3 regions of the Enterocloster clostridioformis genome follow, and region 1 is predicted to be linked to each of the others. Evidence: riboswitches for the same ligand, from Rfam matches in the RefSeq annotation. Region 1 holds a riboswitch; each other region holds the start of a gene.

Region 1 (9,733 bases):
AGTACCTGCTGAATCTGGGCCATGTAAGGATTGCCTGCCTGTCCGGAGACCGCTTTCTGCTGTATAACAATGACAGGAAAATGGGGTATATGCTGGCCCTGGCAGAGAGGGGCATTCCTTTTGACGGCCAGCTGTGCGTGGAGGTGCCCTCTGTGCCGGAGGAGCAGGACCAGGCCCTGGAAGCCCTGTTCGCAAGAGAGGACAGACCCACGGCCGTGCTGGTCAGCGATGACATACTGGCAGTGGCCCTGGAAAAGACCTGTATTGGTCTGGGACTATCCATTCCGGGAGATGTATCCATCCTGTCCTTTAATAATTCCCTTCTCTCCAGACTTACATTTCCGCCTTTGACATCCGTGGATGTGAATGCCTGCCAGCTGGGAATCGAGGCAGCCGCCCAGATGATAAGCCATGTGGAAAATCCGGAGCTGGTGGCTACGAAAATCATTGTTCCCCACCACCTGGTGGAGAGGGAGAGCTGTGCGGGAACCGGACGGTTCTGTGGTGATTGGGATACTGAAACAATATAACACATCCCCGGCAGGTGACTACCTGAAATAGGACGCCTTTTGCTGTCAGACTTATTTTCGGGTTTGGCCGGGATTTCAGCCAATTGATTTATTTTTCTGAAATACATCTTATCGTATACTTCCTCTTGAAAAACACAACATTTAGTGCTAAAATCTTATACTGTTGCACAAGCAACAGATTTTTTCAGTATTCTGTGATAAGATGCCTTTAAACCGTTTACCTGAATACAGGCAGCGTGGGAGAGCATTTGGATAAAAGGAGTGTAGTGACGATGAAGATTATTAAGAGGAATGGCGCGGAAGAGGATTTTGACAACAATAAGATCGTGGTGGCTGTGGCAAAGGCAAATACGGCTGCCGGAAAAAACAAGCTGAGTCTGGAGCAGATTAAGGACATTGCGGATTACGTTGAGTACAAGTGTGTAAAACTTAACAGGGCCGTGTCCGTTGAGGAGATCCAGGATATGGTGGAGAACCAGATCATGTCTACAGGCGCGTTTGAGCTTGCAAAGGATTATGTGAGATATCGTTACCAGCGCTCCCTCATACGCAAGGCCAATACAACGGATAACCGCATTCTGTCCCTGATTGAGTGCAATAACGAGGATGTGAAGCAGGAGAATTCCAACAAGAATCCAACGGTTAACAGTGTGCAGAGAGATTACATGGCCGGCGAGGTCAGCAAGGACCTGACCAAGAGGATGCTCCTTCCGCAGGATATCGTGGAGGCGGACAGGGAGGGCATTATTCATTTCCATGATTCCGATTATTTTGCTCAGCACATGCACAACTGCGACCTGGTGAATCTGGAGGACATGCTGCAGAACGGCACGGTTATCAGCGAGACCAGGATTGAGAAGCCCCACAGCTTTTCCACGGCCTGCAATATCGCCACTCAGATTATCGCCCAGGTAGCCAGCAACCAGTACGGCGGGCAGAGCATCAGCCTGGCCCATCTGGCTCCCTTTGTGGATGTGTCCAGAAAGAAAATATACGCGGAGGTTCAGGAAGAGGTAAAGACCTTTGGCTGCATGCCTTCCGAGAAAGCCATCCATGAAGTGGTGGAAAACAGACTTCGTAAGGAGGTTACCAAGGGAGTCCAGACCATCCAGTATCAGGTTATCACACTGATGACCACCAACGGACAGGCCCCCTTCCTGACCGTGTTCATGTACCTGAATGAGGCTAAGAACGAGCGGGAGAAAAAGGACCTGGCCATGATTATCGAGGAGACTCTGAAGCAGCGCTGCCAGGGCGTGAAGAATGAGTCGGGCGTGTGGATTACGCCGGCATTCCCCAAGCTGATTTATGTACTGGAGGAGGATAATGTCAACGAGGGAACCGAGTATTATTACCTGACCGAGATGGCTGCGAAATGTACGGCCAAGCGCCTTGTTCCCGACTATATTTCCGAGAAGAAGATGATGGAATTAAAGGAAGGAAACTGCTTCCCTGTCATGGGATGCCGCAGCGCCTTAAGCCCCTGGAAGGATGAGAACGGGAATTATAAATTCTACGGCCGTTTCAACCAGGGCGTGGTGACCATCAACCTGGTGGATGTGGCCCTGTCCTCCGGCGGGGATATGGAAGCCTTTTGGAAGATATTTGACGAGAGGCTGGATCTGTGCTACCGGGCCCTGATGTGCCGCCACAACCGTCTGAGAGGCACTCTGTCCGACGCGGCGCCCATTCTCTGGCAGAACGGCGCCCTGGCAAGGCTTAAGAAGGGCGAAACCATTGACAGGCTTCTTTACGGCGGTTATTCCACTATTTCCCTGGGATATGCGGGGCTCTATGAGTGCGTGAAGTACATGACCGGAAAGTCCCATACCGACCAGGCGGCCACTCCCTTTGCCCTGGAGGTCATGGAGTACATGAATAAGGCCTGCAACCGCTGGAAGGATGAGACTAACATCGGATTCAGCATCTATGGTTCGCCCATAGAGAGCACCACTTATAAGTTTGCCAAATGCCTCCAGAAGCGTTTCGGCATCATCGAGGGCGTGACGGACAGAAGCTATATTACCAACAGCTACCATGTAAATGTTTCCGAGGAAATTGACGCCTTCTCAAAGCTGAAATTTGAGTCGCAGTTCCAGGCTCTTTCCACCGGCGGAGCCATCAGCTACGTGGAGGTGCCCAACATGCAGAACAATATTCCGGCCGTGCTGGGGATCATACGGTATATCTATGACAATATCATGTACGCGGAGTTAAACACAAAGAGCGATTTCTGCCAGGAATGCGGATTTGACGGCGAGATTCAGATTGTGACGGATGAGAGCGGCAAGCTGGTGTGGGAATGCCCCAAGTGCGGCAACCGGGACGAGAACAAGCTGAACGTGGCCAGGAGAACCTGCGGCTATATCGGAACTCAGTTCTGGAACCAGGGCAGGACCCAGGAAATCAAGGAAAGGGTGCTCCATTTATAAGATGAATTACGGTACAATCAAGAAGAATGATATTGCCAACGGCGCAGGCGTGAGGGTATCCCTGTTTGTGTCAGGGTGTACCCATCACTGTCCGGGCTGTTTTAACGAGGAGGCGTGGGATTTTAACTTCGGGATACCCTTTACAGGGGAGACGCAGGAGGAAATCCTGGAAGCCCTTGCTCCGGATTATATAGAGGGTCTCACCCTTCTGGGGGGAGAGCCGTTTGAGCCTGAGAACCAGGAGGTGCTGGTGCCTTTTTTGGAAAAGGTGAGGGCCCGCTATCCGCAGAAGAATCTGTGGTGCTATACAGGATATACCCTGGAACAGGACCTTCTGAAGGACGGCCGGGCCAGGTGTGAATATACGGACCGGATGCTGTCCATGATTGACGTGCTGGTGGACGGTCGGTTCGTGGAGGCTCTTAAGGATATCAGCCTTCCCTTCCGGGGGTCCTCCAACCAGCGCATTCTGAATCTCAGGGCCACTCTTGAGAGCGGGAGCGTGAAGCTGCTGGAGCTTGGCAGCGGAAGAATCTAGGCTTTCCATGGAGATGTCCGGAGATATCCGGAATGCCTTTTGGTATTGCAATTTAGTTAATAATTTAGTAAAATCAACTTAATTGTATGGCAAGAGGGTCTGTAAATGGCGCTGAGAGCAAAAGACATAGCGGAAATGCTGGGGGTGTCCACGGCTACGGTTTCTCTGGTTTTAAATAACAAACCAGGAGTGGGTGAGAAGCGCCGCCAGGAAATCATCCAGAAAATAAAGGAAATGGACTGCGGATACATGCTGAAGGAGCAGAGAATCAACAATGTACAGGGCACCAGCAAGGCGGTGGCCTATCTGTGCGGTGTGGAGATAGGGACCAGCCCGGTGAAACGCGGAAGTGTGAAAAAAATAACAGATTAAAACAAATCAAAAATAGAAGATGAGCAGAGCATACGGCATTTTATGCTGTATATGCTCTTTTTTTGTCCGAAGTCCTTGAGGACTATCCTGTTGACTGGTATGGCGGCCCTGAGCCTGGCAGCCTGCACGTCCAATGGACTGGAGGCAGTATCCGCCACCAATGACAGTGCCGGGGAGGCGGAAGCGGGAACTGAGAAAAAGGAAGGCATCAGCGTTTACTGGGAGGGAAAGACACTGAACAATCCCTGGTGGATTTCCGTATCTGATTTTGCGCAGCAGACAGCGGATAATCTGGCGTGGACCTGACTATCGCCATTCCCCAGGAGGAAGTGGATCCGGAGAAGCGGGTATCCATGATTGAGGCTGCCATTGAGAAGAAGGCGGATGCCATCGTATGGCAGTGTTCCAGGGCAAAGGATATCTGCGCGCGGGTGGAGGAATCGGGAAAAGCGGAATGGGTGCGTCGTACAACAGGAATCAATCTGTCGCCCTACTTTCCAGCCTCAAAACTGGCGTGGTTCATGGAAAACGTAAGGGGGGCGCCCCAAAATAATCCATGAAATGCGCATAGACCGCGTGCCGGAGGAGCTGGACCGGGCCGGGGAACACAGCTTTTACTGCGGAGTCATGGATTTGCATTTTATTCGGATTTCTTATATCTTTCTTATATCCACATTTGCAGAGGATATCATATGGCCGGGCGGCGGAAAGATGCAGAAGGCAGAGGGCGTGACTCCGTGGCAGCCTGGTTCCGGGAGGGTGAGGATGAGCTGCCTCCGGTGGAATCAGGAAAGCGCGCCTATCTGGGACTGGAGGGGAAGCTGCGCGGCCGTGAGCAGGAAAGGCGGCAGCTCATAGAGGACCAGGACTCCTGCCTGCCCGGGCGTCACGGTTCATCCTGGACCGGGGGCATGGCGGATAAGCTGTCATCCGCCGTCCTTTGGCGGAGTTCGTGTATCAGGTTTACCATCTCTATGGCTCCCGCAGCGCAGTCATAGCCTTTGTTGCCTGCTTTGGTTCCGGCCCGTTCAATGGCCTGCTCGATGTTCTCCGTGGTCAGAACGCCGAACATGACCGGGACCCCGGTGGTAAGGGAGGTCTGGGCAATGCCTTTTGAGACCTCGCTGCACACATAGTCGTAGTGGCTGGTGCTGCCCCGGATTACGGCGCCCAGGCATATGACGGCGTCATAGCGTCTGCTGGAAGCCATACGGGAGGCGATGAGTGGAATCTCAAAGGCGCCCGGAACCCAGGCTACCGTGACAGCGTCCTCCGGCACCTCATGGCGCCGAAGGCAGTCCAGGGCGCCGGACAGGAGCTTGGAGGTAATGAATTCATTGAAACGGGATGCGACAATGCCTATCCTTATTTTTTTTGGAACAAGTTTTCCTTCTAATATATACATGGCGTATTCTCCTATTCTTAGCATGTGATGGTTTCTTAAAATAATGTGTCAGGTTCCTTAATAATGTGTCAAATGTCCCATGCGCTGTTCCTTTGTCCTTAAATAGAACAGATCATGGTCTGTGGGCGTCATCTGGATCGGCACCCGTTCTTTGATATCCAGGCCAAAGCCGGAGAGCTGGTATACCTTATCCGGGTTATTGGTCAGAAGCCGCAGGGTCCTGGCACCTAGGTCCCTTAATATCTGGGCGCCTATGAAATATTCCCTCAAATCCCCGGGAAAACCCAGAGCCAGATTGGCTTCCAGGGTATCCATGCCCTGATCCTGCAGTTCGTAAGCCCGCAGCTTATTGAGAAGCCCGATGCCTCTGCCTTCCTGGCGCATGTAGAGGAGAACTCCCCTGCCTTCCTGCTCAATCCGGGCCATGGCCGCGGCAAGCTGCTGTCCGCAGTCGCAGCGCAGGGAGCCAAAGGCGTCGCCTGTCAGGCATTCCGAGTGGACCCGGCATAATAAGTCACGGCCGTCCCCAATCTCACCTTTTACTAAGGCCACATGATGTTCTCCGTTCAGCAGGTTCCTGTAGCCGTAAGCCTTAAAGGTGCCGTAACGGGTTGGCATATGGGTGACGGCAGCGCATTCCACCAGCGTATCGTGCTGTTTGCGGTAGTCCTGGAGGGCCTTGATGGTGGTGATTTTCATGTTCCATTGTCCGGCGTATTGAAGAAGCTGGGGCATCCGCATCATGGTTCCGTCCTCCCTCATGATTTCACAGCAAAGTCCGCATTCACTGAGACCGGCCAGACGCATCAGGTCAACGGTGGCTTCGGTATGGCCGTTCCGTTCCAGCACCCCATTTTTTCTGGCTGCCAGCGGAAACATGTGGCCGGGACGACGGAAATCCTCAGGCCGGGACAGGGCATTGACACACTGTCTGGCCGTTACGCCCCGTTCGGCCGCGGAAATGCCGGTGGAGGTGCTTATGTGGTCAATGGATACGGTAAAGGCTGTCTCGTGGTTGTCGGAATTGTCGGATACCATCTGCGGGAACTTAAGCCTTGTGCACAGTTGTGTGCTCATGGGCATACAGATAAGACCTCTGCCGTGCACTGCCATAAAATTCACGTTTTCCGTGGTGGCATATTGGGCGGCGCAGATAAAATCGCCCTCATTTTCCCTGCTTTCATCGTCTGTCACCAGTACGATTTTTCCCTGGCGCAGGTCGTCCAGTACTTCTTCTATGGTGTTGAATCCTTCCATGGTGCGGTAATCCTCCTTATTTTTAATGGTCCTGTTCCGTGGCTGCTCAAAATCCACATTGTTTGAGCAATTCCGGTGTGATCCGGCTGCCGGTCCCCCTGTTTTTGGTGTCCTCATCTTCTGTGCTGTGGGCAGACGGGGAGATTTTCATAAATCTTTCGATATATTTCCCCACGCAGTCATTTTCCAGGTTGACCACGCGGCCCGGTTTCAGGGCTCCCAGGGTGGTGTGGGAGGCTGTATGGGGAATCAGGGATACGCTGAAATCCTGTTCCCTTACCTGGGCAACCGTCAGGCTGACGCCGTCTATGGCAATGGATCCCTTTTCAATGATGCGGCGCAGAATGGACGGGGCAGAACGGATGGTGTACCACAGGGCGTTGCCGTCGCGGACAACATTTACAATAGTCCCGGTTCCGTCAATATGGCCTGACACAATATGTCCGCCGAACCTGCCGCCTGCTATCATGGCCCGTTCCAGGTTAAGAGAACTTTTGATGGGCAGACAGCCAAGATTGGAACGCTTCAGGGTTTCAGGCATCACATCCGCCAAAAAACAGCCGGAATCGAAGGATGCCGCGGTAAGGCAGACGCCGTTGACGGCAATGCTGTCCCCTCTTTTTATATCTTCCAGGATCCTGTCTGCTCCGATGACCAGGCGGGAACCGGATGAACCGCCCTTAACAGACAGCAGGATTCCGGTTTCTTCTATGATTCCTGTGAACATGGCGCCAACTCTCCTTCGATAAGAATGTCCTGGCCCAGGGCCGTGATTTTGGTCTTTCCCAGAGAATAGCCCTGGTATGGGAATTCCACCCCGCTGCCGCCGACAGGCGTTTTGGCGGTTGCGCCGCCAAAGAGTCTTGGGGAAATGTAAGCCTGGACCCTGTTTACGATTCCCTGGTCCAGGGCAGACCAGTTGAGGGCGCCGCCGCCCTCCAGCAGGACGCTGTCAATGCCCATCTGTCCCAGGTGTTCTGTGAGGGCATTCAGGTCCACGCGTCCCTCACGGGGCGGAAGGAGGAGGATTTCACAGCCCTTTTCCTCATAGGGAAGCCATGCCTTCCTGTCAGGGCAGCAGGTGGCCAGTATGGTCCTGGCCTGGGAACAGGTGGTGACAACCCGGGAATCCGGCGGCGTGCGAAGCCGTGAATCGCAGATAATCCGCACCGGATTCCTTGTAGCCGGGAGGCGGCATGTGAGCAGGGAATCATCGGCCAGTATGGTTCCCACCCCGCACATGACTGCAAAATACCTGCTTCTGTCCTCATGGACCCTTTGGCGCGAGCGCTCCCCTGTAATCCATCGGGAATGCCCGGCCCGGGTGGCTGTCTTGCCGTCCAGCGTCATGGCATATTTCATGACAACCAGGGGACGCCCGGTCTTTATGTAGTGGAAGAATACGTGATTGAGCTCCCTGCATTCTTCTTCCAGGATACCCTCTGTCACCTCAATGCCGTTGGTTATTAAAACTCCGGTGCCTTTGCCGGACACCATGGGATTGGGATCCCTTGTGCCTATGACGACCCGGCGGATGCCGCTTTCCACGATGGCGTCCGTGCAGGGCGGAGTCTTGCCGTGATGGCAGCAGGGCTCCAGGGTTACATACAGGGTTGCCCCCCTGGGAGATTCGGTCAGGGATGCCAGGGCATTTCGCTCTGCATGGGGACCGCCAAAACAGAGGTGGCTGCCCTGGCCGATGATGCGGCCCTCCTTTACAATAACAGCACCCACCATGGGATTGGGGCTGACCTTTCCACAGCCCTTTTCGGCCAGTTTCAGTGCGATGGACATGTAATCAGTATCATTCAATGCAGTGCCTCCTTTACAAATGCAGGGACCCGCATGGTGCTGCCATGGCCTGTCCCCTGGTATACAGCTTTAAAAACTTCTATAAAAAAATGCCTTGAACCGTATCGTTCAAGGCAGAAAATATAAAACCACAAGGCACAATGTTTCGCGCCTTCAGGAGGACATGGGCATGGGAGGTACACAAAAGCCCTGGAATGATAGTCCATTCCAGGGCACTGTCAGCCAGCCACGAAAAGCGCGTAAGCGCGTCCATGTCAACGATTCATCTTCTTTCATCCAGACTGTACTGTCGGCTTCGGAGTTTCACCGAATCATGCCTTGCGGCTCGTGGGCTGTACCACCGGTAGGGAATTGCACCCTGCCCTGAAGAGTTTATTCAATTGATTGTTATTATAAGCACTGTTGGGCGGTATGTCAAGAAGGATTTTTGGAATAACGTTTAAATCTCAGGCCGCATTGTGGTATAATTCTTAAGGAAAGTATCAGATTCAGAGCGACAAAAAAATGAACAGCTTATGCAAAAGATAAACTGCTCTGAATGTGATTCTTTCCAATTGTACCAAGTCGCGGAACTTTAGCCATAGGCTGTATGGGGATAGTATTTCCCCAGGGAAGCTTAAAATAGTGGATTATGGTGGTCTGCAATGCAGAAGCAGGACGATTTTAGCTGTATCCCATATTTTTGGGTATGCTTCGCAGACCTCCCGATGGCAGGTCTTAAAAAATATATAGGAAAGCAGCCTGTCAGGAAGAAGGAACATGACACCTTCCCAGCTGTTTCATGGCTGTATGACCACATTCAGGACACACACAGATATCGAAATTCCAGACTGCTTTTAAAAGCTCTGCCAGGGACATTCCGGCGTAACGCTGCTTGAAACGCTGTCCATTCTGAAGCTTAAAGATAACCTTCAGATTCTTATATTTCATCCGATTGTTCAGAAAACCATAATAGCGTATTTTCTGAAAGCCGGAAGGCAGCACATGCATCAGGTAACGGCGTATAAACTCCGTGTTGCCAAGAGTAATCTGACGTTTTGGTTCACCCGGCTTTTTTCCACGGGCAGAGAATGTTACCGTATCTTCCGTAACAGAAAGGATCCTGCTGTTAGAGATGGCGATTTTGTGGATGTAGCGTCCAAGGTATTCAATGACATTGCCGAAGCCGTTGAAGGTTTTCTTGATGTAGGGGCACCAGTCCATTTCATAAAGCTTATTTTTAAATTCCTTCCAGTGGTAAGAATTACGCAGGTTTTCACAGGAGGATGAAAAGTTAAGGGAGCCGCTTTCATAAAGGGAGACAAGGTGTGCCATATATTTCCCCTTAAACTTATCCCGCAGGACCTCCGTACGGATAAAAAACTTAGATGAGGATTTACGGATTTTT
Region 2 (9,733 bases), 1.5 Mb from region 1:
AAACTAATTCCGTACAACAAAAAAGATGGGGCATGCCCCATCCCTTTCATAATCTTGTTAGAATGTACAAAGAATGCATACTTCCATTATCCCTTCCATGCCCGAATCTCTTTAAGCCCCGGCACCAGCACCTTAGCGCTGGTTTCCAGAATGATCCGTCCCTTTTCAGCTGTGGCGCCTGAGGGGTCCCCGCCGATTCCGATGGGTTTGCCGTCTTCTGTTTTCCAATCCTCGGATACCCAGCCAATGGATACATTTCCGTAAGGTTTCAGCGCCTGATTGTCTTTAAATGCAGTGGGAATTCCCGCCTCTGAGGTCTCTGACTTTACCAGGGACGGGTCCACGGCCATGACCATGGAGGTTTCCATTTCACCTCCATGGAAGTCCCAGATATTTCCTTCTGAAATCGTGGCCGTCACATCCGGATGGCTAAAGGCCCCGGATGAAAGAATGAAAGGGGAGATGCCGAACTCGCTGCGAAGCTCCCTGCTTAAGACCTGTACAATGGGAGCATTTCCTCCATGACACACCAGAAAAGCCAGCTTCTTAAAACCGTGGCGGACCAGGCTGGTGCTGATATCATATAACATATGGTAGTAGGTATCCGGTTTAAATGTGATGGAGCCGCAGAAATTCCTGTGCTCCGTGCTCAAGCCTACGGGGATGACCGGAAATATCAGCATGGGAAAATCTGAATTTTCCACTTCCAACTCCCTGCGTATATAGTCTGTCATGGCCTCTGCGATGATATCGTCCGTACCCAGCGGAGCCTGGTTTCCGTGCTGCTCCAGCGCACCCAGGGGAATCAGTACAATGGTTTCATCCTTGTTGACCTGTTCCATCTCTAACCGGGTTAAATCGCTATAATTTTGAATCATGTGTATATAACCTCCTGACTGGATTTTTCAGCCCTCGTTCCTTACAGCGTTTCCTCATGTATTTCCTCACGCGGTTCTCACAGCCGGATAAACTGCCAGCAGTCTGGTGTACAGCAGATACCCCACAAAGCAGTTGAGCCCCAGCTTAATCAGGTTGAAGGGGATGGTGGCCATAAAGATGAAGGTGGTCAGATCGCTGATGGCCGGATTTACCGCAGCCACCATGGTAATCACCTGGTTCAGAGGGAGCCCCATGGCCGCTGCATACAGGGGAAGGGTGATAAATGCATTGCAGAAACAGGCAAACAAGGTCCTGATGGGGACGCTGACTGCCAATGACGCGATTGCTGCCCGGCGGGTCTTTCCGCCTTTTTTGTAAACTGCCCACATGGGGATTACGAATAATACAACCCCGATAAGATTGGCAAATTCCCCTACATACATGGAATTGGTGCCGACCGTGAGAAGCTTGATGATGATTTTGATGATTTCCACCCAGGCGGCGGACGCTGGCCCCATGAGGAACAGGGCAATAATGGACGGCACATCGCTGAAGTCAATCTTGTAAAAGGGCGGCATCATTGGAACGGAAAATTCCAGGGACATGAGGGCGCCGGCAACTGCGGCCAGCATACCGGTGTAAATAAGTTTCTGAATACTCCATTTTGTTTTCATAGCAAAACCTCCTTGATAAATGCTTTCGATACGGTGATTCAGCAATGAATGAAGTTCCAGGAAACAAAAAATCTCAGGTTCCGGGGAACCTGAGATTAACTTCATAGTCAATATAAATAAGGGAGGATACTCAATATTTATATGAACAAAATTGTCTTCTCTCATCCAGACTATACTGTCGGTTTTGGAATCGCACCAAATCAGCCGCATGCAGCGGGTCGCGGACTATACCGCCGGTAGGGAATCACACCCTGCCCCGAAGAACCTATTCATTTGCTTATCTCATTTTAAATTATCACAAATAACAATGGCTGTCAACTGCAAAAGATGCAGTTTTTTGTTGCTTTTTTCACGATTTTGTTGATAATAGATATAGATGCATGTTTAGCAAAAAAGCAAAAGAATCCTCCGCCTCCACAGGTGGAGGGATAAATTGCCGGAAACAAACGTAACGTCAGCGGCGGGCGGAGAAAAAACAGTGTCCCCCACTGACATGAGGTCAAAATACGCATTTGTATAAGATGTGGTCGCGCTCTGTTAAATGGCCAAGCTTGGATTGAAACGCATATGAAAGGCAGATTTGACAGGCGAATCGACTTCCGATATACTAGAATGAAACGTATCCCGTGTTTTGTCCTGTCCGCGGCCAGTGTAATCAGCCGTGATTGATGGATTATAATGGACAGGACTCCGGCGGGAAAGCAGTAAGGAGGTATGTATGGATTGGCAGACACTGCTTTGCGACGACCGCATCCGCAGCTACAAGAAACAGTCCTCCACGGACCTGCGGACAGAGTTTGAGAAAGATTATCACCGGATTATCGGCAGTGCATCCTTTCGGCGCCTCCAGGATAAAACCCAGGTGTTTCCGCTGGACAGGAGTGATTTCATCCGTACCAGGCTGACTCATTCTCTGGAGGTTTCATCCCTGGCCAAATCACTGGGACAGAATATATCAGAGAGCATCCGCACTATTATCAAGGATGAAACTTTTACGCCAGAACATAAGGCGGCGGTATGTGACATTCTTCAGTGCGCCGGATTGATTCACGATATCGGGAATCCTCCCTTTGGCCACTTTGGTGAGACAGCTATTCAGGACTGGTTTAAGAAGAACCTGGAGAGGCTTACGTTTAGAGGGAGAACCCTTGCGGAAATTCTGGAGCCCCAGATGGTGCAAGATTTTTGTCATTTTGAGGGAAATACCCAGGCGTTCAGGGTGGTGACAAGGCTTCATTTTCTGGTGGATGAGCATGGCATGAACTTGACAAAAGCTCTCTTGGGAACTATTATCAAGTATCCGGTATCTTCCCTGGAGATTGATAAGGACAGCGGCGATATCCGAACCAAGAAGATGGGATATTTCCATGGCGACAGGGAGAATTTCCAGGATGTGCAGGTGTCAACCGGCACATTGGGAAAAAGACATCCGTTGGCATTCATATTAGAAGCAGCAGATGACATTGCCTATAAGACGGCAGACATCGAGGACGCGGTCAAGAAGGGCTGCATTTCTTATGAACGCCTTTTGGCTGAGTTAAAAGCGTATAAGGCCGGCAGCCAGACAAACCACTATATCCAGATTGTATCATGGCTGGAGGAAAAGTATGGAAAGGCCGTGGGAAAGGGATATGACAGACCGGACCAGTATGCGGTGCAGAACTGGATTATCAGCGTCCAGGGCCAGATGATTTCGGGCGTTACGGAATGTTTTGCCGGCAACTATGAATCTATTATGGAAGGTACCTATACCAGCGACCTTTTTGCGGGTACGGATGTGGAACTGCTGATGGAAGCACTGGGGGATATTGCCTTGCGGTATGCGTTCAGCACCAGACCCATCCTGAAGCTGGAGATAGCGGCCCAGACAATATTTGACTTTCTTTTGGACCGGTTTGTGGACGCTGTGATTCCCTACGATACGGATCTGCCCATGACCCAGGTGCAGAAAAAGCTGGTTTCCCTTATATCTGATAATTATAAGATGATATATTCCATGTGCGCCCGGGACAGGGATGATGCGGAACGGCTGTATCTTCGTTTGCTGCTGGTGACGGATTATATCTGCGGCATGACAGATACATTTGCCAAGGATATGTATCAGGAACTCAATGGTATACGGTAGACGGCCAAAGGGAGGCCCGATGGATAGCGGGAGAAAATACAGGGCCAGGTGGGGATATCTGGCCGCAAGTATCATTGTTTTTATAATTGAGTTAATTATCGCCCTGTATGTTCATGATCGCATCATTAGACCTTATATAGGGGACATGCTGGTGGTGGTACTGGTGTACTGTTTTGTCAGGGTGTTCGTACCAGTGGGAATGAAGCGGCTGCCGTTATATGTGTTTCTCTTTGCGGTTTGTGTGGAGGTGATGCAGTATTTCCGTCTGGCAGAGATACTGGGGCTGCAGGGGAACGCCGCGGCCAGGATTATCCTGGGTTCTGTCTTTGACTGGAAGGATATAGCCTGTTACGGCGCGGGATGCCTGCTTATACAAATATTTGAAATTCGAAGGAGGGCCTTATGAAAGGTTATCAGTTGAAAATTACCATAAAAGGCAGTAAACCGCCTATATGGAGACGCGTGGTGGTGCCGGAGCAGTTTACATTTTGCCAGCTCCATCAGGTGATTCAGGGGGCCTTTGGCTGGTGTGATTACCATTTGCACAAGTTTGAGTTTAAGAAACCGGGGCTGCTTATAAGGGAAACGTGGGAGGAAGACGATCTGGCGGAATCCTGCGGCTGCGATGTGCTGGAGGAAGGCACACAGATTGGAACTCTAATAACAGAGAACCCTCGTTTTATATATACCTACGACTTCGGGGATACATGGGAACACCAGATTCTTATGGAGAAGGAAGTGGAGTATGAATACAGCTATCCCCAGGTGTTAAAGTATAAGGGAGACAATATTCCGGAGGACTGCGGCGGTATAGGCGGTTACTATGACCTGTTGGATAAGCTGGATGACCCTGAGGCTGAGGACCATGACTTGATGGAGGAATGGGCCTGCCAGCAGGGAATGGGAGAGTATGACCTGGATGAAGTAAACGCCAATCTAAAGGCACATCCGGCATTTGGACAAGGCAGAGCGGAAAACGCCCAGGAGGATGCGGTCCGGGAACCTGCGGTACAGGAACATGCCGCCGGCAAACAGAAAACCGGTATCCAGGATGCTGAAAAGCCGGAAACACAAAAGCCGGCTCCAAGGGTAATCCATACTCTGGAGGAATTATTTTCCAGATTTGATAAGACTGAGCTGCTGCGCATTGCCAAGGTTCATCATATTGGGGGATGCGATGAGCTGGGTAAGAATAAGCTGGCTCCGGCTCTGGCCGCCGCCCTGCTGGATTCCCAGCGCATGGGGCGGTTCTTCGGCACCTTAAGCGATGAGACCACAGCAGAGTTTGAGAAGGCCGCAGCAGCCGGAGGTATAGAATACCAGGGAGACCTGGAAGCTCTGAACTTCCTGCACTATGGCGGTTACTGCGGGTTTACCAGCCTGGGTACAGCAGTTGTTCCCGCAGATGTGGCAAAGGCATATGATGAGATGAATACAGAGAAATTCCGGTCTGATCGTCATTACCGCAGCCAGGTATGGGCTTGTTGCAAGGCAGCGGTTTACCTTTACGGCGCCGCTGACGCGGGGCAGGTGGAGACAATCTGCAGGGCAGTTGGCTGCGAGGCGGATGCAGGGGAAATCACCCGCCTTTGCCGTGAGATGAAAGGTGTCTGGACAGACTTTGCTTATTGGGACGGCCGGTTTATTGACTGGAATCTGATTCAGGCAGATGCCTATAAAGATGTATTGAATTATCAGAAGGGCAAGGAGTTTTATATACCTTCCGCCCTGCAGGTGAAGGAGATTGCCAGAACCGGAGCAGTGGAGCTTAAGAAGCATATCCGCCCGCTGAAGGCATTTTTCCTGGCCATGGTTGGCTGCGATGAGGAGACTGCTCGGGAGGCAGCTTCCTCCATCCATCATCACGTAAGGCTGGGGACAACGCCGAAAGCAGTGGAAGACATCATGGAGCATTTTGGACTGAACCTGGATTCCCAGGAAAAGATGAACGGATTCGATGAAATCATGGAACAGGTATGGAAGGAAACCAGGACGGTTGGAAACTGTGGTTATAACCGGGTGGAGCTGGATGCCAAGACAGCCCGCATTGACCCGGATGCGCCCTGTCCCTGCGGCAGCGGCAAGCGTTACCGCCAGTGCTGCGGCCGTAAGTAGGGAAGCGGAGGTGGAATGCAGCCATGTTTGAACGTGTGGATTACAGAGTGGAACGGATTGACGGGGATTATGCTTATCTGAAACGCGTGGATGTTCCGGATGACGATGAGAAATGCGTGGCCAGGGATCTTCTGCCTGCTGATATCAATGAGGGCAGCGGGCTGGCGTATGAGATGCTGGAGTATACGCTTCTGTGACATGCCAAAGCGGCACCAGCGATATGAATAAGAGGCAGTATGGATAAGAAAACAGAGCGTCTGGTCGATGTGGCCAGAATGTATTACGAGCAGGACAGGACCCAGAGTGAGATTGCGGACCAATACGGTATATCCCGCCCCATGGTCAGCAAGCTTTTGAAGGAGGCGCGGGATAAGGGAATCGTCACTATACGGATAAGCGCACCGCAGGAGGAGTCCGGCGGTGCGCTGTCCCTCATGGAACTGGTGGGACGCTGTTTCGGGATTTATGACGGTGTGGCTGTGCCCGACGGACCAAATGATCAGACCACCAATGAGGCTGTGGCAGAGGCGGCCATCTCTTATCTGTCAGGGCTGGGAGGCACCGGCCTGGGCATTGGATGGGGCCACATTATCGGTGATGTGGTAAAGCATATGGAACAGAGGGAGACGCTGGTTCCCATAGGAACATTTGTCTGCCCGCTCATAGGAAACGGCGGTGTGGGACTTAAAAATTACCACTCCAATGAGCTGGTTCGTTCCATTGCGGAGCACAGCGGGGCCCAGCCCAGATTTATCTATTCACCGGCCTGCGTGCTTTCTGAGCAGGAGCTGAAACTGACCAGGGAGCTGGACAGCTACCACGAGATATATCATGTCTGGGAAAAACTGGATGTGGCGCTGGTCAATATCGGGAATTTTCCTTCTGTACCGGATTTTGCGTCGGAGGCCAGATATGGAGACCAGCTTATACGGCAGAAGGCAGTGGGACGCATCCTAAACTACTTTATGGACAGCCAGGGGCATATTATCCGGTCAGATACGGATTACGCCATTCAGATTCCACTGGAGCTTCTGTCCGGGACTAGGCATGTGGTGGGTATCTGTTCTGCCAATACCAGCCCAAAGGCATTCCGGGGAGCCTTAAAGACCGGTTACCTGAAACATTTTATTGCACCGGAGCATGTGGTCAGGGAAGCGCTGGAATGATGAGCGGGGATGAAGAGCGATAAAAAGGCCGGGACATGTGAGGTCAGACCTGGTGCGCGGCAAGAGCTGATGATTGTACAATGAGAATGTATGATTGCACAGTGCGGGCCAATGAAACATAGGTTACATACGTAACCATAAATGCGCGGTTTGCTAAAGAAACTGCGCATTTTTTGTGCATTAGGGCAAAAAACAGAGAAAGGCACGATGAATAATTGACAAATAAACTAACAAATGTTAATCTAAAATCATGGATAATTTTGGGAAAATGCATGAGAGGAGGTTACATATGTTACTTTCAAAAGCGGAAATTACAAAGATGCTCAGAAAAGCTGCCCAGGTCTGGAATGAGAACAAGGATTATCTCAGCGAGATTGATTCCAGATTCGGTGACGGGGACCACGGCGTCGCCATTGGCAAGATTGCCGGTCTGATTGAGAAGAGCCTTGATGGCTGGGATGATGATGACGTGGAGACTTTTTTGGAGGACCTGGGAGATAATACCATGGAAATCGGAGGCGGAAGCGCAGGTCCATTATACGGAACCATGATAGGAGGACTGTCAGGTCCCCTGGAAGGAAATAAGCCCATTGATGCAGGGACTCTGAAGGAAATGTTTACGGAATGCTTGTCGGCCATGGAAGACATCACCAACGCGGGCGTGGGGGATAAGACTATGATGGACGCCCTGATTCCTGCTGTGGAAGCGGCTCAAAGCGCAGAAGACGATGTGATGGCTGTCCTGGAGGCTGCGAAGGAGGCAGCGGCCAAGGGCGCAAAGGAAAGCGAGCAGTATGTGTCCAAGTATGGCAGGGCCAGAAGCTATAAGGAGAAGACCATCGGCACCCCGGACGCGGGGGCAGTGAGCACATCCCTGTTTTTTGCGGGACTTTGCGACGGACTGAAGTAGACGGCATACGAAAGTAGACGGCATACGGAAGTAGACGGCATACGGATGCGGTCAATAAAATAAAATGGGAGAGGTAAAAATTATGAAGATGAAGAAATTTATAAACAATCCTGAGAATCTGACGCCTGAGCTGTTAGAAGGCTTTGCCGAGGCGCACAAGGAGCTGGTGACCCTGGGCGAAAACCGCATGATCATTAACAATAAGCTGGCTGAAGCCGACAGGGTTACCATTGTGACCCAGGGCGGATCCGGCCATGAGCCGGCTATCAGCGGATTTGTGGGAGAGGGAATGGTGGATATCTCCGTGGTGGGAGATGTCTTCGCGGCTCCCGGACCGCAGGCCTGCCTGGACGCCATAAAGCTGGCAGACAAGGGCAAGGGCGTTCTCTACATAGTCTTAAACCATGCAGGCGACATGCTTACCGGCAACCTGACCATGAAGAAATGCGCAAAGGAAGGATTAAATGTCATCAAAGTAGTGACCCAGGAGGATATCGCCAATGCGCCCCGCTCCAACGCCGACGACAGGAGGGGACTGGTGGGATGTATTCCCACCTATAAGATAGCGGGAGCAGCGGCTGCCGAGGGAAAGAGCCTGGAGGAAGTGGCTGCCATTGCGCGGCGGTTTGCAGATAACATGGCTACCCTGGCCGTAGCCGTATCTGGAGCGACCCATCCCGCAACAGGAAGCCTGCTTGCCGACTTGGGCGAGGATGAAATGGAAATCGGCATGGGACAGCATGGAGAAGGGGGCGGCGGACGCCAGACCATGAAGTCAGCCGATGAAACAGCTAAGATCATGCTGGACGGCCTTCTGGCTGACCTGGATATCAAGGAAGGCGAGAAAATCATGCTGATTCTCAACGGAACCGGCGCCACTACACTGATGGAGCTGTTCATCATTTACCGCAGGTGCGTATCCTGCCTGAAGGAGAAGAACGTCGAGATTGTGGCCAATTATGTGGGAGAGCTTCTTACCGTACAGGAGCAGGCCGGCTTCCAGATGTTCATGGCAAAGATGGACGATGAGCTTCTGCACTACTGGAACGCGCCGTGCAATACGCCGTATATGAAGAAATAAGAGGGTGTTTAAGAACGTTCTGATGGCACAAGGAAAAATCAGTTTGAGAGAAAGATGAGGAGGATATCGGTCATGGCGACAGAATATATGCATATAGGAATCCCGGTCCTGAACAAAAAAGAGGGCATGACATATAACGAGGACATGAAGTTCTGGGTAAGCAATGTGGATGACTATGATTTTAAGATAGAGTACCTGAAATTCGAGGAGGGGACGCCCTTCCCGGAGATTCTCTCCAAGCAGCCCCATGTGGCTTACAAGGTGGACGATCTGGACCACTATGCCGCCCAGGCTCAGAGAATCATATTCGGGCCGGCTGACTGCGGCCCTGGCGTGCGCCTGGCATTTGTAATCTGGGATGATGCTATCGTTGAACTCTATGAGGAAAAGTAAGGAGAATGCCGGATGTTAGTAAATATGAACCATGTTCTGCGGTATGCGCAAGAGAAGCAATGCTGTATAGGCGCCTTTGACACGCCGAATCTGGAAATTCTTATGGCGGTCATACGGGCGGCAGAGAAACGTGAGGAACCAGTTATTATCCAGCACGCACAGCTTCACGAGTGCGAGATGCCTATTCATATCATCGGCCCCATCATGGTGCGTATGGCGAAGGAGGCCAGGGTTCCTGTCTGCGTCATGCTGGACCACGGCGAGGACCTGGACTATGTGAGAAAAGCCCTGGATTTAGGCTTTTCCGCTGTTATGTATGATGGCTCATCCCTTGCTTACGAGGAAAATGTGGCTATGACCAGGGAAGTAGTGGTCATGGCAAAGGCCTGC
Region 3 (9,733 bases), 1.9 Mb from region 1:
GGATTTTGACTGCCCTATGAACACGGCTCTGGCAGGAATCCGGGCCACGGAGGATTTCTATAAGAGCCTGGGTATGCCGTCCTCCTTAAAAGAACTTGGTGTGGAGGAAGAACGCCTGGAAGAGATGGCCGAGAAGTGCACCAACATGGGCAAGCGCACCCTGCCGGGCATCCGGGAACTGGGCAAGGAAGAAATGATGGAAATTTACAGGATGGCTATGGGAGAATAACCGGGATGGCAGAATAACGGCCATGGGAGTTTGGCCTGCCCGGTCAACAAGAAGGAGACAGAAAATGGACGCAATTAACAGCCGCAGGAGTATACGCAGGTTCTCAGACAGGGAAATACCGCATGATATTATCTGTAAAATTATAGAAAGCGGGATAAAGGCTCCCTCGTCCAAGAACAGACAGCCGTGGAAATTTATGGTCATCCAGGGACAGGCAAAGGAAGAAATGTTGAGGGCGTTTCGGGCCGGCATCCAGAGGGAAAAGTCAGGCAGAGCCATGCTGCCGGAAAGCAGCAGGCACCTGAGAGGCGCGGAGTACACGGTCCAAATCATGGAACAGGCGCCGGTGGTCATATTTGTCCTGAATCCCCTGGGAAAAGGGCTGTTTGCTCCCCTGAATGACGAGGACAGGATTTATGAGCTCTGTAATATCCAGTCTGTCAGCGCGGCAATTGAGAATATGCTTTTGGAAGCAACGGATTTGGGAATCGGAAGTCTGTGGATCTGCGATATATTCTTTGCCTATGAGGAGCTGTGCGGATGGATGGACTGCGGGGGTGAGCTGGTGGCAGCCGTGGCCTTCGGCTATCCGGAGGAGTCGCCGTCACCCAGGCCCCGAAAAGGGTTTGAGGACGTGGTGGTCTGGAGACGATGAGACGAAAGGATGGAGCCAGAATACCGGGACTGAGACGCCGGGACTGAAGTGCAGAAAATATATGCAGACTATTGCCAACCGTCCTCATATGTGCTATGATTCAGCTATAATTAAATAAAGTTCTTCGGGGCAGGGTGTGATTCCCTACCGGCGGTAATAGTCCGCGACCCGCTACGGCGGCTGATCTGGTGTGATTCCAGAACCGACAGTATAGTCTGGATGAGAGAAGAAGGTGTGTAAGTGGTAGATGAACAGGCCCCGGATTATTTGCGTATCCGGGGCTTTTATAGGTGCGCCCGGCGGGCGCACGTTCTAACGGGTGAAAGTCCCTGACCCGCCCGGCAGTGGGAAGGGTGCAGCCAATGGCAAGGGCGTCATCGTGAGGTGGGGTCTGAAGGAAGCCGGAGGCAAACCACTGGCCTGTAAAAGTTGTCCGGATAGGCTGTGAAGCGTGGATGAGGTTGCCTAACAAACTAAAGTCCAATAACTGCACGGAACGCCAGCAGTAAACGGGGCAGGTATAAGTGGGAAAGAACGTGTGAGTACCCGGGGAGGTCTCACGGACGTGAAAGTGGCGATAAAACATTCGCTGTCACGGAGTAAAGCTTGCCGTGAGAAGTCAGCAGAGGTCATAGTACCGGGCGGTCGCAAACGCACCGGGAAGGACTGAACAGTAGGAGGTGTCGTTACCAAATGGAAACCGGACATGGAATTAAGTACAGACAACTTCATATTGAGGACTACCTGCGAGAGATACCTGCGGAACAGGGAAGGGAAACAGGAGAGTACGCCCATGAAAGGATTACCGGGAACCCCGACACCAACACGGACTTTCGGACGGACAACCTGCTAGATACGATTCTTAGAAGCGACAATCTAAATGCCGCCTATAAGAAGGTCAAAACGAACAAAGGCGTTGGTGGGATTGACGGAATGCAGGTGGATGAACTTCTACCCTACCTGAGAGAACACCAGTCCGAATTGGTCGAGCAGGTGAGGGAAGGCAAATACAAGCCAAACCCAGTCCGAAGGGTAGAAATACCCAAAGAGGAGAAAGGAAAAACAAGGAAACTGGGGATACCCACAGTGGTAGACAGGGTAATCCAACAGGCAATCGCACAGGAACTGACGCCCTTATATGAAGAACAGTTCTCTGACAACAGCATCGGATTCCGTCCCGGCAGAGGGGCGCATGACGCACTGGAAAGATGTAGGAAATATATCAACGAAGGATATGTCTACGTGGTCAGCATGGATTTACAATCCTACTTTGACACGGTGAACCACAGCAAGCTGATAGAGGTGCTGTCGAGGACGGTGAAGGACGGGAGGGTAATCTCGCTGATACACAAGTACCTGAAAGCCGGAGTAATGGAGGACGGAGGATTTCACGCAACGACCGAGGGCGTGCCGCAGGGAGGCCCGCTAAGTCCCTTATGTGGAAATGTCATGCTGAATGAGTTGGACAAGGAACTGGAGCGCAGGGGACACAAGTATGTGAGGTATGCGGATGACTGCCTGATTCTGTGCAAAAGCAGGAAAAGCGCAGAGAGGACAATGGAAAACATTGTGCCATTCATCACAGGAAAAGTGTTTCTGAAAGTCAATCTTCAGAAAACGACAGTGAGCCACGTCAGCAAGATAAAATACCTGGGCTACGGCTTTTACCGGCATAAAGGGAAATGCCGCATGAGGATACACCCGAAGTCGGTGGCAAAAATGAAGAACCGGATACGGGAGCTGACAACCAGAGGGAACAAATGGAGCAATCAGGAGAGGGAAGAAAAACGCCGAAGCTATGCAAGGGGATGGATTAACTATTATCGATATGCAGACATGAAAAGCCTGATGGAACAGACGGATGAGTGGCTGCGCCACAGAATCCGAGCGGTGTACTGGAAACAATGGAAGAAGGTACGCACAAGATATAAAATGTTGCGGGCGTTACATTTACCAGAGTGGAAGGTGCATGAGATGGCGAACTGCCGAAAGGGAGTGTGGAGAGCGGCGGGAATGCTCAACTCGGCACTCACCAAAAGAATCATAGTGGACAGACTTGGTTATCCCGATATGACTGCCCACTATCTGAAAGTCCGAGTAAACTATTGAACCGCGTAGTACCGAACGGTACGCTACGTGGTGTGGAAGGGGAGGTTAAAATCTCCCCTATCCGATGTGCGCCCGGCGGGCGCACGTTCTAACGGGTGAAAGTCCCTGACCCGCCCGGCAGTGGGAAGGGTGCAGCCAATGGCAAGGGCGTCATCGTGAGGTGGGGTCTGAAGGAAGCCGGAGGCAAACCACTGGCCTGTAAAAGTTGTCCGGATAGGCTGTGAAGCGTGGATGAGGTTGCCTAACAAACTAAAGTCCAATAACTGCACGGAACGCCAGCAGTAAACGGGGCAGGTATAAGTGGGAAAGAACGTGTGAGTACCCGGGGAGGTCTCACGGACGTGAAAGTGGCGATAAAACATTCGCTGTCACGGAGTAAAGCTTGCCGTGAGAAGTCAGCAGAGGTCATAGTACCGGGCGGTCGCAAACGCACCGGGAAGGACTGAACAGTAGGAGGTGTCGTTACCAAATGGAAACCGGACATGGAATTAAGTACAGACAACTTCATATTGAGGACTACCTGCGAGAGATACCTGCGGAACAGGGAAGGGAAACAGGAGAGTACGCCCATGAAAGGATTACCGGGAACCCCGACACCAACACGGACTTTCGGACGGACAACCTGCTAGATACGATTCTTAGAAGCGACAATCTAAATGCCGCCTATAAGAAGGTCAAAACGAACAAAGGCGTTGGTGGGATTGACGGAATGCAGGTGGATGAACTTCTACCCTACCTGAGAGAACACCAGTCCGAATTGGTCGAGCAGGTGAGGGAAGGCAAATACAAGCCAAACCCAGTCCGAAGGGTAGAAATACCCAAAGAGGAGAAAGGAAAAACAAGGAAACTGGGGATACCCACAGTGGTAGACAGGGTAATCCAACAGGCAATCGCACAGGAACTGACGCCCTTATATGAAGAACAGTTCTCTGACAACAGCATCGGATTCCGTCCCGGCAGAGGGGCGCATGACGCACTGGAAAGATGTAGGAAATATATCAACGAAGGATATGTCTACGTGGTCAGCATGGATTTACAATCCTACTTTGACACGGTGAACCACAGCAAGCTGATAGAGGTGCTGTCGAGGACGGTGAAGGACGGGAGGGTAATCTCGCTGATACACAAGTACCTGAAAGCCGGAGTAATGGAGGACGGAGGATTTCACGCAACGACCGAGGGCGTGCCGCAGGGAGGCCCGCTAAGTCCCTTATGTGGAAATGTCATGCTGAATGAGTTGGACAAGGAACTGGAGCGCAGGGGACACAAGTATGTGAGGTATGCGGATGACTGCCTGATTCTGTGCAAAAGCAGGAAAAGCGCAGAGAGGACAATGGAAAACATTGTGCCATTCATCACAGGAAAAGTGTTTCTGAAAGTCAATCTTCAGAAAACGACAGTGAGCCACGTCAGCAAGATAAAATACCTGGGCTACGGCTTTTACCGGCATAAAGGGAAATGCCGCATGAGGATACACCCGAAGTCGGTGGCAAAAATGAAGAACCGGATACGGGAGCTGACAACCAGAGGGAACAAATGGAGCAATCAGGAGAGGGAAGAAAAACGCCGAAGCTATGCAAGGGGATGGATTAACTATTATCGATATGCAGACATGAAAAGCCTGATGGAACAGACGGATGAGTGGCTGCGCCACAGAATCCGAGCGGTGTACTGGAAACAATGGAAGAAGGTACGCACAAGATATAAAATGTTGCGGGCGTTACATTTACCAGAGTGGAAGGTGCATGAGATGGCGAACTGCCGAAAGGGAGTGTGGAGAGCGGCGGGAATGCTCAACTCGGCACTCACCAAAAGAATCATAGTGGACAGACTTGGTTATCCCGATATGACTGCCCACTATCTGAAAGTCCGAGTAAACTATTGAACCGCGTAGTACCGAACGGTACGCTACGTGGTGTGGAAGGGGAGGTTAAAATCTCCCCTATCCGATGTGCGCCCGGCGGGCGCACGTTCTAACGGGTGAAAGTCCCTGACCCGCCCGGCAGTGGGAAGGGTGCAGCCAATGGCAAGGGCGTCATCGTGAGGTGGGGTCTGAAGGAAGCCGGAGGCAAACCACTGGCCTGTAAAAGTTGTCCGGATAGGCTGTGAAGCGTGGATGAGGTTGCCTAACAAACTAAAGTCCAATAACTGCACGGAACGCCAGCAGTAAACGGGGCAGGTATAAGTGGGAAAGAACGTGTGAGTACCCGGGGAGGTCTCACGGACGTGAAAGTGGCGATAAAACATTCGCTGTCACGGAGTAAAGCTTGCCGTGAGAAGTCAGCAGAGGTCATAGTACCGGGCGGTCGCAAACGCACCGGGAAGGACTGAACAGTAGGAGGTGTCGTTACCAAATGGAAACCGGACATGGAATTAAGTACAGACAACTTCATATTGAGGACTACCTGCGAGAGATACCTGCGGAACAGGGAAGGGAAACAGGAGAGTACGCCCATGAAAGGATTACCGGGAACCCCGACACCAACACGGACTTTCGGACGGACAACCTGCTAGATACGATTCTTAGAAGCGACAATCTAAATGCCGCCTATAAGAAGGTCAAAACGAACAAAGGCGTTGGTGGGATTGACGGAATGCAGGTGGATGAACTTCTACCCTGCCTGAGAGAACACCAGTCCGAATTGGTCGAGCAGGTGAGGGAAGGCAAATACAAGCCAAACCCAGTCCGAAGGGTAGAAATACCCAAAGAGGAGAAAGGAAAAACAAGGAAACTGGGGATACCCACAGTGGTAGACAGGGTAATCCAACAGGCTATCGCACAGGAACTGACGCCCTTATATGAAGAACAGTTCTCTGACAACAGCATCGGATTCCGTCCCGGCAGAGGGGCGCATGACGCACTGGAAAGATGTAGGAAATATATCAACGAAGGATATGTCTACGTGGTCAGCATGGATTTACAATCCTACTTTGACACGGTGAACCACAGCAAGCTGATAGAGGTGCTGTCGAGGACGGTGAAGGACGGGAGGGTAATCTCGCTGATACACAAGTACCTGAAAGCCGGAGTAATGGAGGACGGAGGATTTCACGCAACGACCGAGGGCGTGCCGCAGGGAGGCCCGCTAAGTCCCTTATGTGGAAATGTCATGCTGAATGAGTTGGACAAGGAACTGGAGCGCAGGGGACACAAGTATGTGAGGTATGCGGATGACTGCCTGATTCTGTGCAAAAGCAGGAAAAGCGCAGAGAGGACGATGGAAAACATTGTGCCATTCATCACAGGAAAAGTGTTTCTGAAAGTCAATCTTCAGAAAACGACAGTGAGCCACGTCAGCAAGATAAAATACCTGGGCTACGGCTTTTACCGGCATAAAGGGAAATGCCGCATGAGGATACACCCGAAGTCGGTGGCAAAAATGAAGAACCGGATACGGGAGCTGACAACCAGAGGGAACAAATGGAGCAATCAGGAGAGGGAAGAAAAACGCCGAAGCTATGCAAGGGGATGGATTAACTATTATCGATATGCAGACATGAAAAGCCTGATGGAACAGACGGATGAGTGGCTGCGCCACAGAATCCGAGCGGTGTACTGGAAACAATGGAAGAAGGTACGCACAAGATATAAAATGTTGCGGGCGTTACATTTACCAGAGTGGAAGGTGCATGAGATGGCGAACTGCCGAAAGGGAGTGTGGAGAGCGGCGGGAATGCTCAACTCGGCACTCACCAAAAGAATCATAGTGGACAGACTTGGTTATCCCGATATGACTGCCCACTATCTGAAAGTCCGAGTAAACTATTGAACCGCGTAGTACCGAACGGTACGCTACGTGGTGTGGAAGGGGAGGTTAAAATCTCCCCTATCCGATGTGCGCATTCCGAAGGACACATAATAAGTACTCATAACGAGGAGGACAGGAAAATGAAACAGAATCATTTACTCAGTGTTAGGAATGTAACCGTCATGGCCATGTTTGGCGCCCTGGCGGCAGTGCTCATGATTTTTGAGGTGCCCCTTCCCTTTATCGCGCCGTCATTTTACGGCATGGATATCAGCGAGGTTCCGGTACTTGTGGGTACCTTTGCCCTGGGGCCTGTGGCAGGCGTTGTCATGGAGCTGGTGAAAATCCTGGTGAAGCTGATACTGAAGCCTACCAGCACGGGATTTGTGGGAGAGTTTGCCAATTTCTGCGTTGGATGTTCCCTGGTGCTGCCCGCAGGCTTTATATACAGGCTTAACAAAACAAAAAAGGGAGCTGTCATAGGAATGGCGGCAGGAACCGTGATCATGACAATCGTGGCTGTGATACTCAATGCGGTTGTTATGCTTCCGTTCTATTCCCATTTCATGCCTCTGGACACCATCATTGCGGCAGGCGCGGCCATTAACCCGGCCATCAGCAATGTGTGGACTTTTGTAATCCTGGCCGTAGGCCCCTTCAACATATTGAAGGGCGTCATTGTAAGCCTGCTCACCGCCCTGGTCTATAAGAGGGTCAGCGTTATTATCCATTCGGATTCAGAAAGGCGGGCCGTTAAAACTTCTTAAGGATTGGCAGCCGGCGCAGGATGGGTGGGTTCCGGCTGAATCCTGGGATTTTCAGGGTCAGGGGCCGGACCGATTACCGACAGGTCGTAACGGTCCATGGCTGTCTGAACCATCTGTATGGCCTGGTAGAATACCAGGGAGAAAAATGGGAGACCTCCGATAAAACGGCCAGAGTAATGGACTCCTGCCAGCGGCTCTCTATATAATTCTGCATACTCTGGACTGCTTCTATCTGTTCTTTCATCTGCGTCACCTCCGGTATTTATGATTATACAGAATTGGAAAAAGGAATTCTCGACTATTCTTGCGGATATTAAGCAAAAAAACACCACGGAAAAATAAAAACGTGGTGTTTTCGCTTCTCATGACATGACTCTGTAATCCCGCGTATGCAGCTCCTTTACAGCGGGATGATTTCCCCGTCATCCGGCACCAGCAGGTTGCCGCGGTAGTATTCCCTGCCCTCGGCTGTATAAAGGGCTTTGCGCTCCGCCAGGTGTTTGTCCTCCGTATGCCACAGTACAAGATTGGGGATGGAGAGGTCCTCCGCCAGCTCACAGGCCTCTTTTACCGTGCTGTGGTGTTTTTCGTAGGGCTCGAAAATCTCGCGGTCGCGGTACAGGCAGAAGGCCTCGTGGAGCAGCCAGTCACTGCCTTCCACATAAGGGCGGCACTCTGCATTGTACGGCTCGTCGCCAGCGCAGGTGAACCGGCGTCCGTTTTTCAGGATGGTGGTAAATCCGAACTGCCTGGCCTTGGTGGACAGGATGTCAAAGAAGGTGACATCATGGTCCAGGATATGGACTGTTTCGCCGTCCTCCACCGGCACCAGGAAAATGCGGCTTCCAATCATCTTATAGAACTTGCCCTGAATGGTCAGGCGGCAGATGGTGGAGATGGTATCCACCAGCCCCTGGTGGCAGTAAATCTGCAGCTCACCTTTATATTTTCCCTTTTTCATGGCGGCAGCCACCATGCGCGCCATCCACACAATGCCCAGGATGTGATCTGTGTGCTCATGGGTGACGAATATGCTGTGGATATGGCACAGGTCCACATCCATATCCTCCAGGATGCGCAGGATGCCGTTTCCGCCTCCTGCATCCACCATGAAATATTCATCTCCGTCCTTTATGGCAAAACAGGTGTTATAACAGCGGGTGGCCTGGGCGTTTCCTGTTCCAAATACGTATAATTCCTCCATTGGCATCTCTTCTCCTTAGAAAAAATTTAGATAATCTTAAACCTTTGTTCAGTTGGAAAAACTTTTCATTTCATTAAGAATATGTTACTATAACTTTATAATACCTGCAAGTATTTGATTTTACAATATTTGCAGGTATTTCTTGTTACTAATTTGTTACTAATTCAGTATTATATTGAATAAAAAGTTATGAAATTTTAGTCCGTGGATTTCAGTATCGTGTAGAAGAAACTTGAAAAGTGTGTTATCATGAAATAGCTGTCGAAGCCTTCCAGCAGAAGGGAGGTGATTCAGTGGATATAATCATCGCTTTTTTAATTTCTGTTGCGGCATCTGTAGCTGGTTACTACATATGCAAATGGCTGGACAGAAATAAATAGACAGCACAGCCTAGAAAGAAAGCCTCGGAGCCAGCACCTCCGGGGCTTTCGCTTTGTCCAGTGGACAATCATCGCTTTTTTGGTTATCTTTATCTTATGCCATTTTAAGAGAAATGTCAAGATGCTCATGATATTTTAGCCATTGCATTTTTCAGCTCGGGAGTTTGATAGACGGTAGTACTTCTTCAACTATTGTTCGCAAGTTAGGAACATTGGAGCATCTTCTGGTCGAACACGGACCGACAAGAGATGACGTGATCGCATGGGCAAAAAACGAAGTGAAAATAGAAACCGAAAAATACAAAAAAGAAAAAGAGACAAAAACAGTATTGATCCCTTTCCATGCGGACAGGCAGTTAGATCATGATAAACAGAGCTTTTACCGTGGCGGTTATCTTTTCCTTCAATCTGTTTATTATCAGCTGCAGATGAATAAAGTCTGTCGGAAATTAAAACAAAAATATAAATTCAAATATGATATCAACGCGATCCTTTCCGACCTGATCTACACAAGGATCCTGGAACCCTGCAGTAAGCATTCTTCCTATAAAGCTTCATCGGAATTTTTAGAGAAACCTTCCTACAAGCTCCATGATGTGTACCGAGCATTGGATGTTCTCGGCGCGGAATGTGATCTTAT

The links. A riboswitch is a leader RNA that binds a small molecule or an ion and turns the genes downstream of it on or off. The one in region 1 is predicted to bind FMN.
Region 2: it holds a riboswitch for FMN, as region 1 does, so the genes downstream of both, LA360_RS20645 (ECF transporter S component) here and ribD (bifunctional diaminohydroxyphosphoribosylaminopyrimidine deaminase/5-amino-6-(5-phosphoribosylamino)uracil reductase RibD) in region 1, are expected to answer to the same signal.
Region 3: it holds a riboswitch for FMN, as region 1 does, so the genes downstream of both, ltrA (group II intron reverse transcriptase/maturase) here and ribD (bifunctional diaminohydroxyphosphoribosylaminopyrimidine deaminase/5-amino-6-(5-phosphoribosylamino)uracil reductase RibD) in region 1, are expected to answer to the same signal.

Annotation. Positions count from the first base shown of each region.
Region 1 is NZ_JAIWZC010000001.1:2,595,624-2,605,356, reverse strand. Features, by position in the region: gene LA360_RS13100 (LacI family DNA-binding transcriptional regulator) at 1-530, shown strand, start outside; gene nrdD (anaerobic ribonucleoside-triphosphate reductase) at 803-2,962, shown strand; gene nrdG (anaerobic ribonucleoside-triphosphate reductase activating protein) at 2,964-3,500, shown strand; gene LA360_RS13085 (helix-turn-helix domain-containing protein) at 3,606-3,872, shown strand; gene LA360_RS13080 (hypothetical protein) at 3,963-4,178, shown strand; partial or broken gene LA360_RS31305 (FGGY family carbohydrate kinase) at 4,253-4,420, shown strand; gene LA360_RS13070 (hypothetical protein) at 4,434-4,730, shown strand; gene ribH (6,7-dimethyl-8-ribityllumazine synthase) at 4,759-5,277, opposite strand; gene LA360_RS13060 (bifunctional 3,4-dihydroxy-2-butanone-4-phosphate synthase/GTP cyclohydrolase II) at 5,335-6,534, opposite strand; gene LA360_RS13055 (riboflavin synthase) at 6,581-7,261, opposite strand; gene ribD (bifunctional diaminohydroxyphosphoribosylaminopyrimidine deaminase/5-amino-6-(5-phosphoribosylamino)uracil reductase RibD) at 7,243-8,346, opposite strand; FMN riboswitch at 8,607-8,721, opposite strand; gene LA360_RS13045 (IS91 family transposase) at 9,091-9,733, opposite strand, start outside.
Region 2 is NZ_JAIWZC010000001.1:4,107,682-4,117,414, forward strand. Features, by position in the region: gene LA360_RS20640 (creatininase family protein) at 87-878, opposite strand; gene LA360_RS20645 (ECF transporter S component) at 945-1,553, opposite strand; FMN riboswitch at 1,703-1,821, opposite strand; gene LA360_RS20650 (deoxyguanosinetriphosphate triphosphohydrolase) at 2,272-3,678, shown strand; gene LA360_RS20655 (ribosomal maturation YjgA family protein) at 3,698-4,084, shown strand; gene LA360_RS20660 (IS1096 element passenger TnpR family protein) at 4,081-5,793, shown strand; gene LA360_RS20665 (hypothetical protein) at 5,817-5,990, shown strand; gene LA360_RS20670 (sugar-binding domain-containing protein) at 6,030-6,959, shown strand; gene LA360_RS20675 (DAK2 domain-containing protein) at 7,249-7,869, shown strand; gene LA360_RS20680 (dihydroxyacetone kinase subunit DhaK) at 7,952-8,950, shown strand; gene LA360_RS20685 (hypothetical protein) at 9,023-9,343, shown strand; gene LA360_RS20690 (class II fructose-bisphosphate aldolase) at 9,356-9,733, shown strand, end outside.
Region 3 is NZ_JAIWZC010000001.1:4,487,766-4,497,498, forward strand. Features, by position in the region: gene LA360_RS22490 (iron-containing alcohol dehydrogenase) at 1-229, shown strand, start outside; gene LA360_RS22495 (nitroreductase family protein) at 294-884, shown strand; FMN riboswitch at 1,001-1,119, shown strand; gene ltrA (group II intron reverse transcriptase/maturase) at 1,578-2,993, shown strand; gene LA360_RS22505 (hypothetical protein) at 3,017-3,241, opposite strand; gene ltrA (group II intron reverse transcriptase/maturase) at 3,463-4,878, shown strand; gene LA360_RS22515 (hypothetical protein) at 4,902-5,126, opposite strand; gene ltrA (group II intron reverse transcriptase/maturase) at 5,348-6,763, shown strand; gene LA360_RS22525 (ECF transporter S component) at 6,883-7,509, shown strand; gene LA360_RS22530 (MBL fold metallo-hydrolase) at 7,910-8,719, opposite strand; partial or broken gene LA360_RS22535 (IS1634 family transposase) at 9,279-9,733, shown strand, end outside.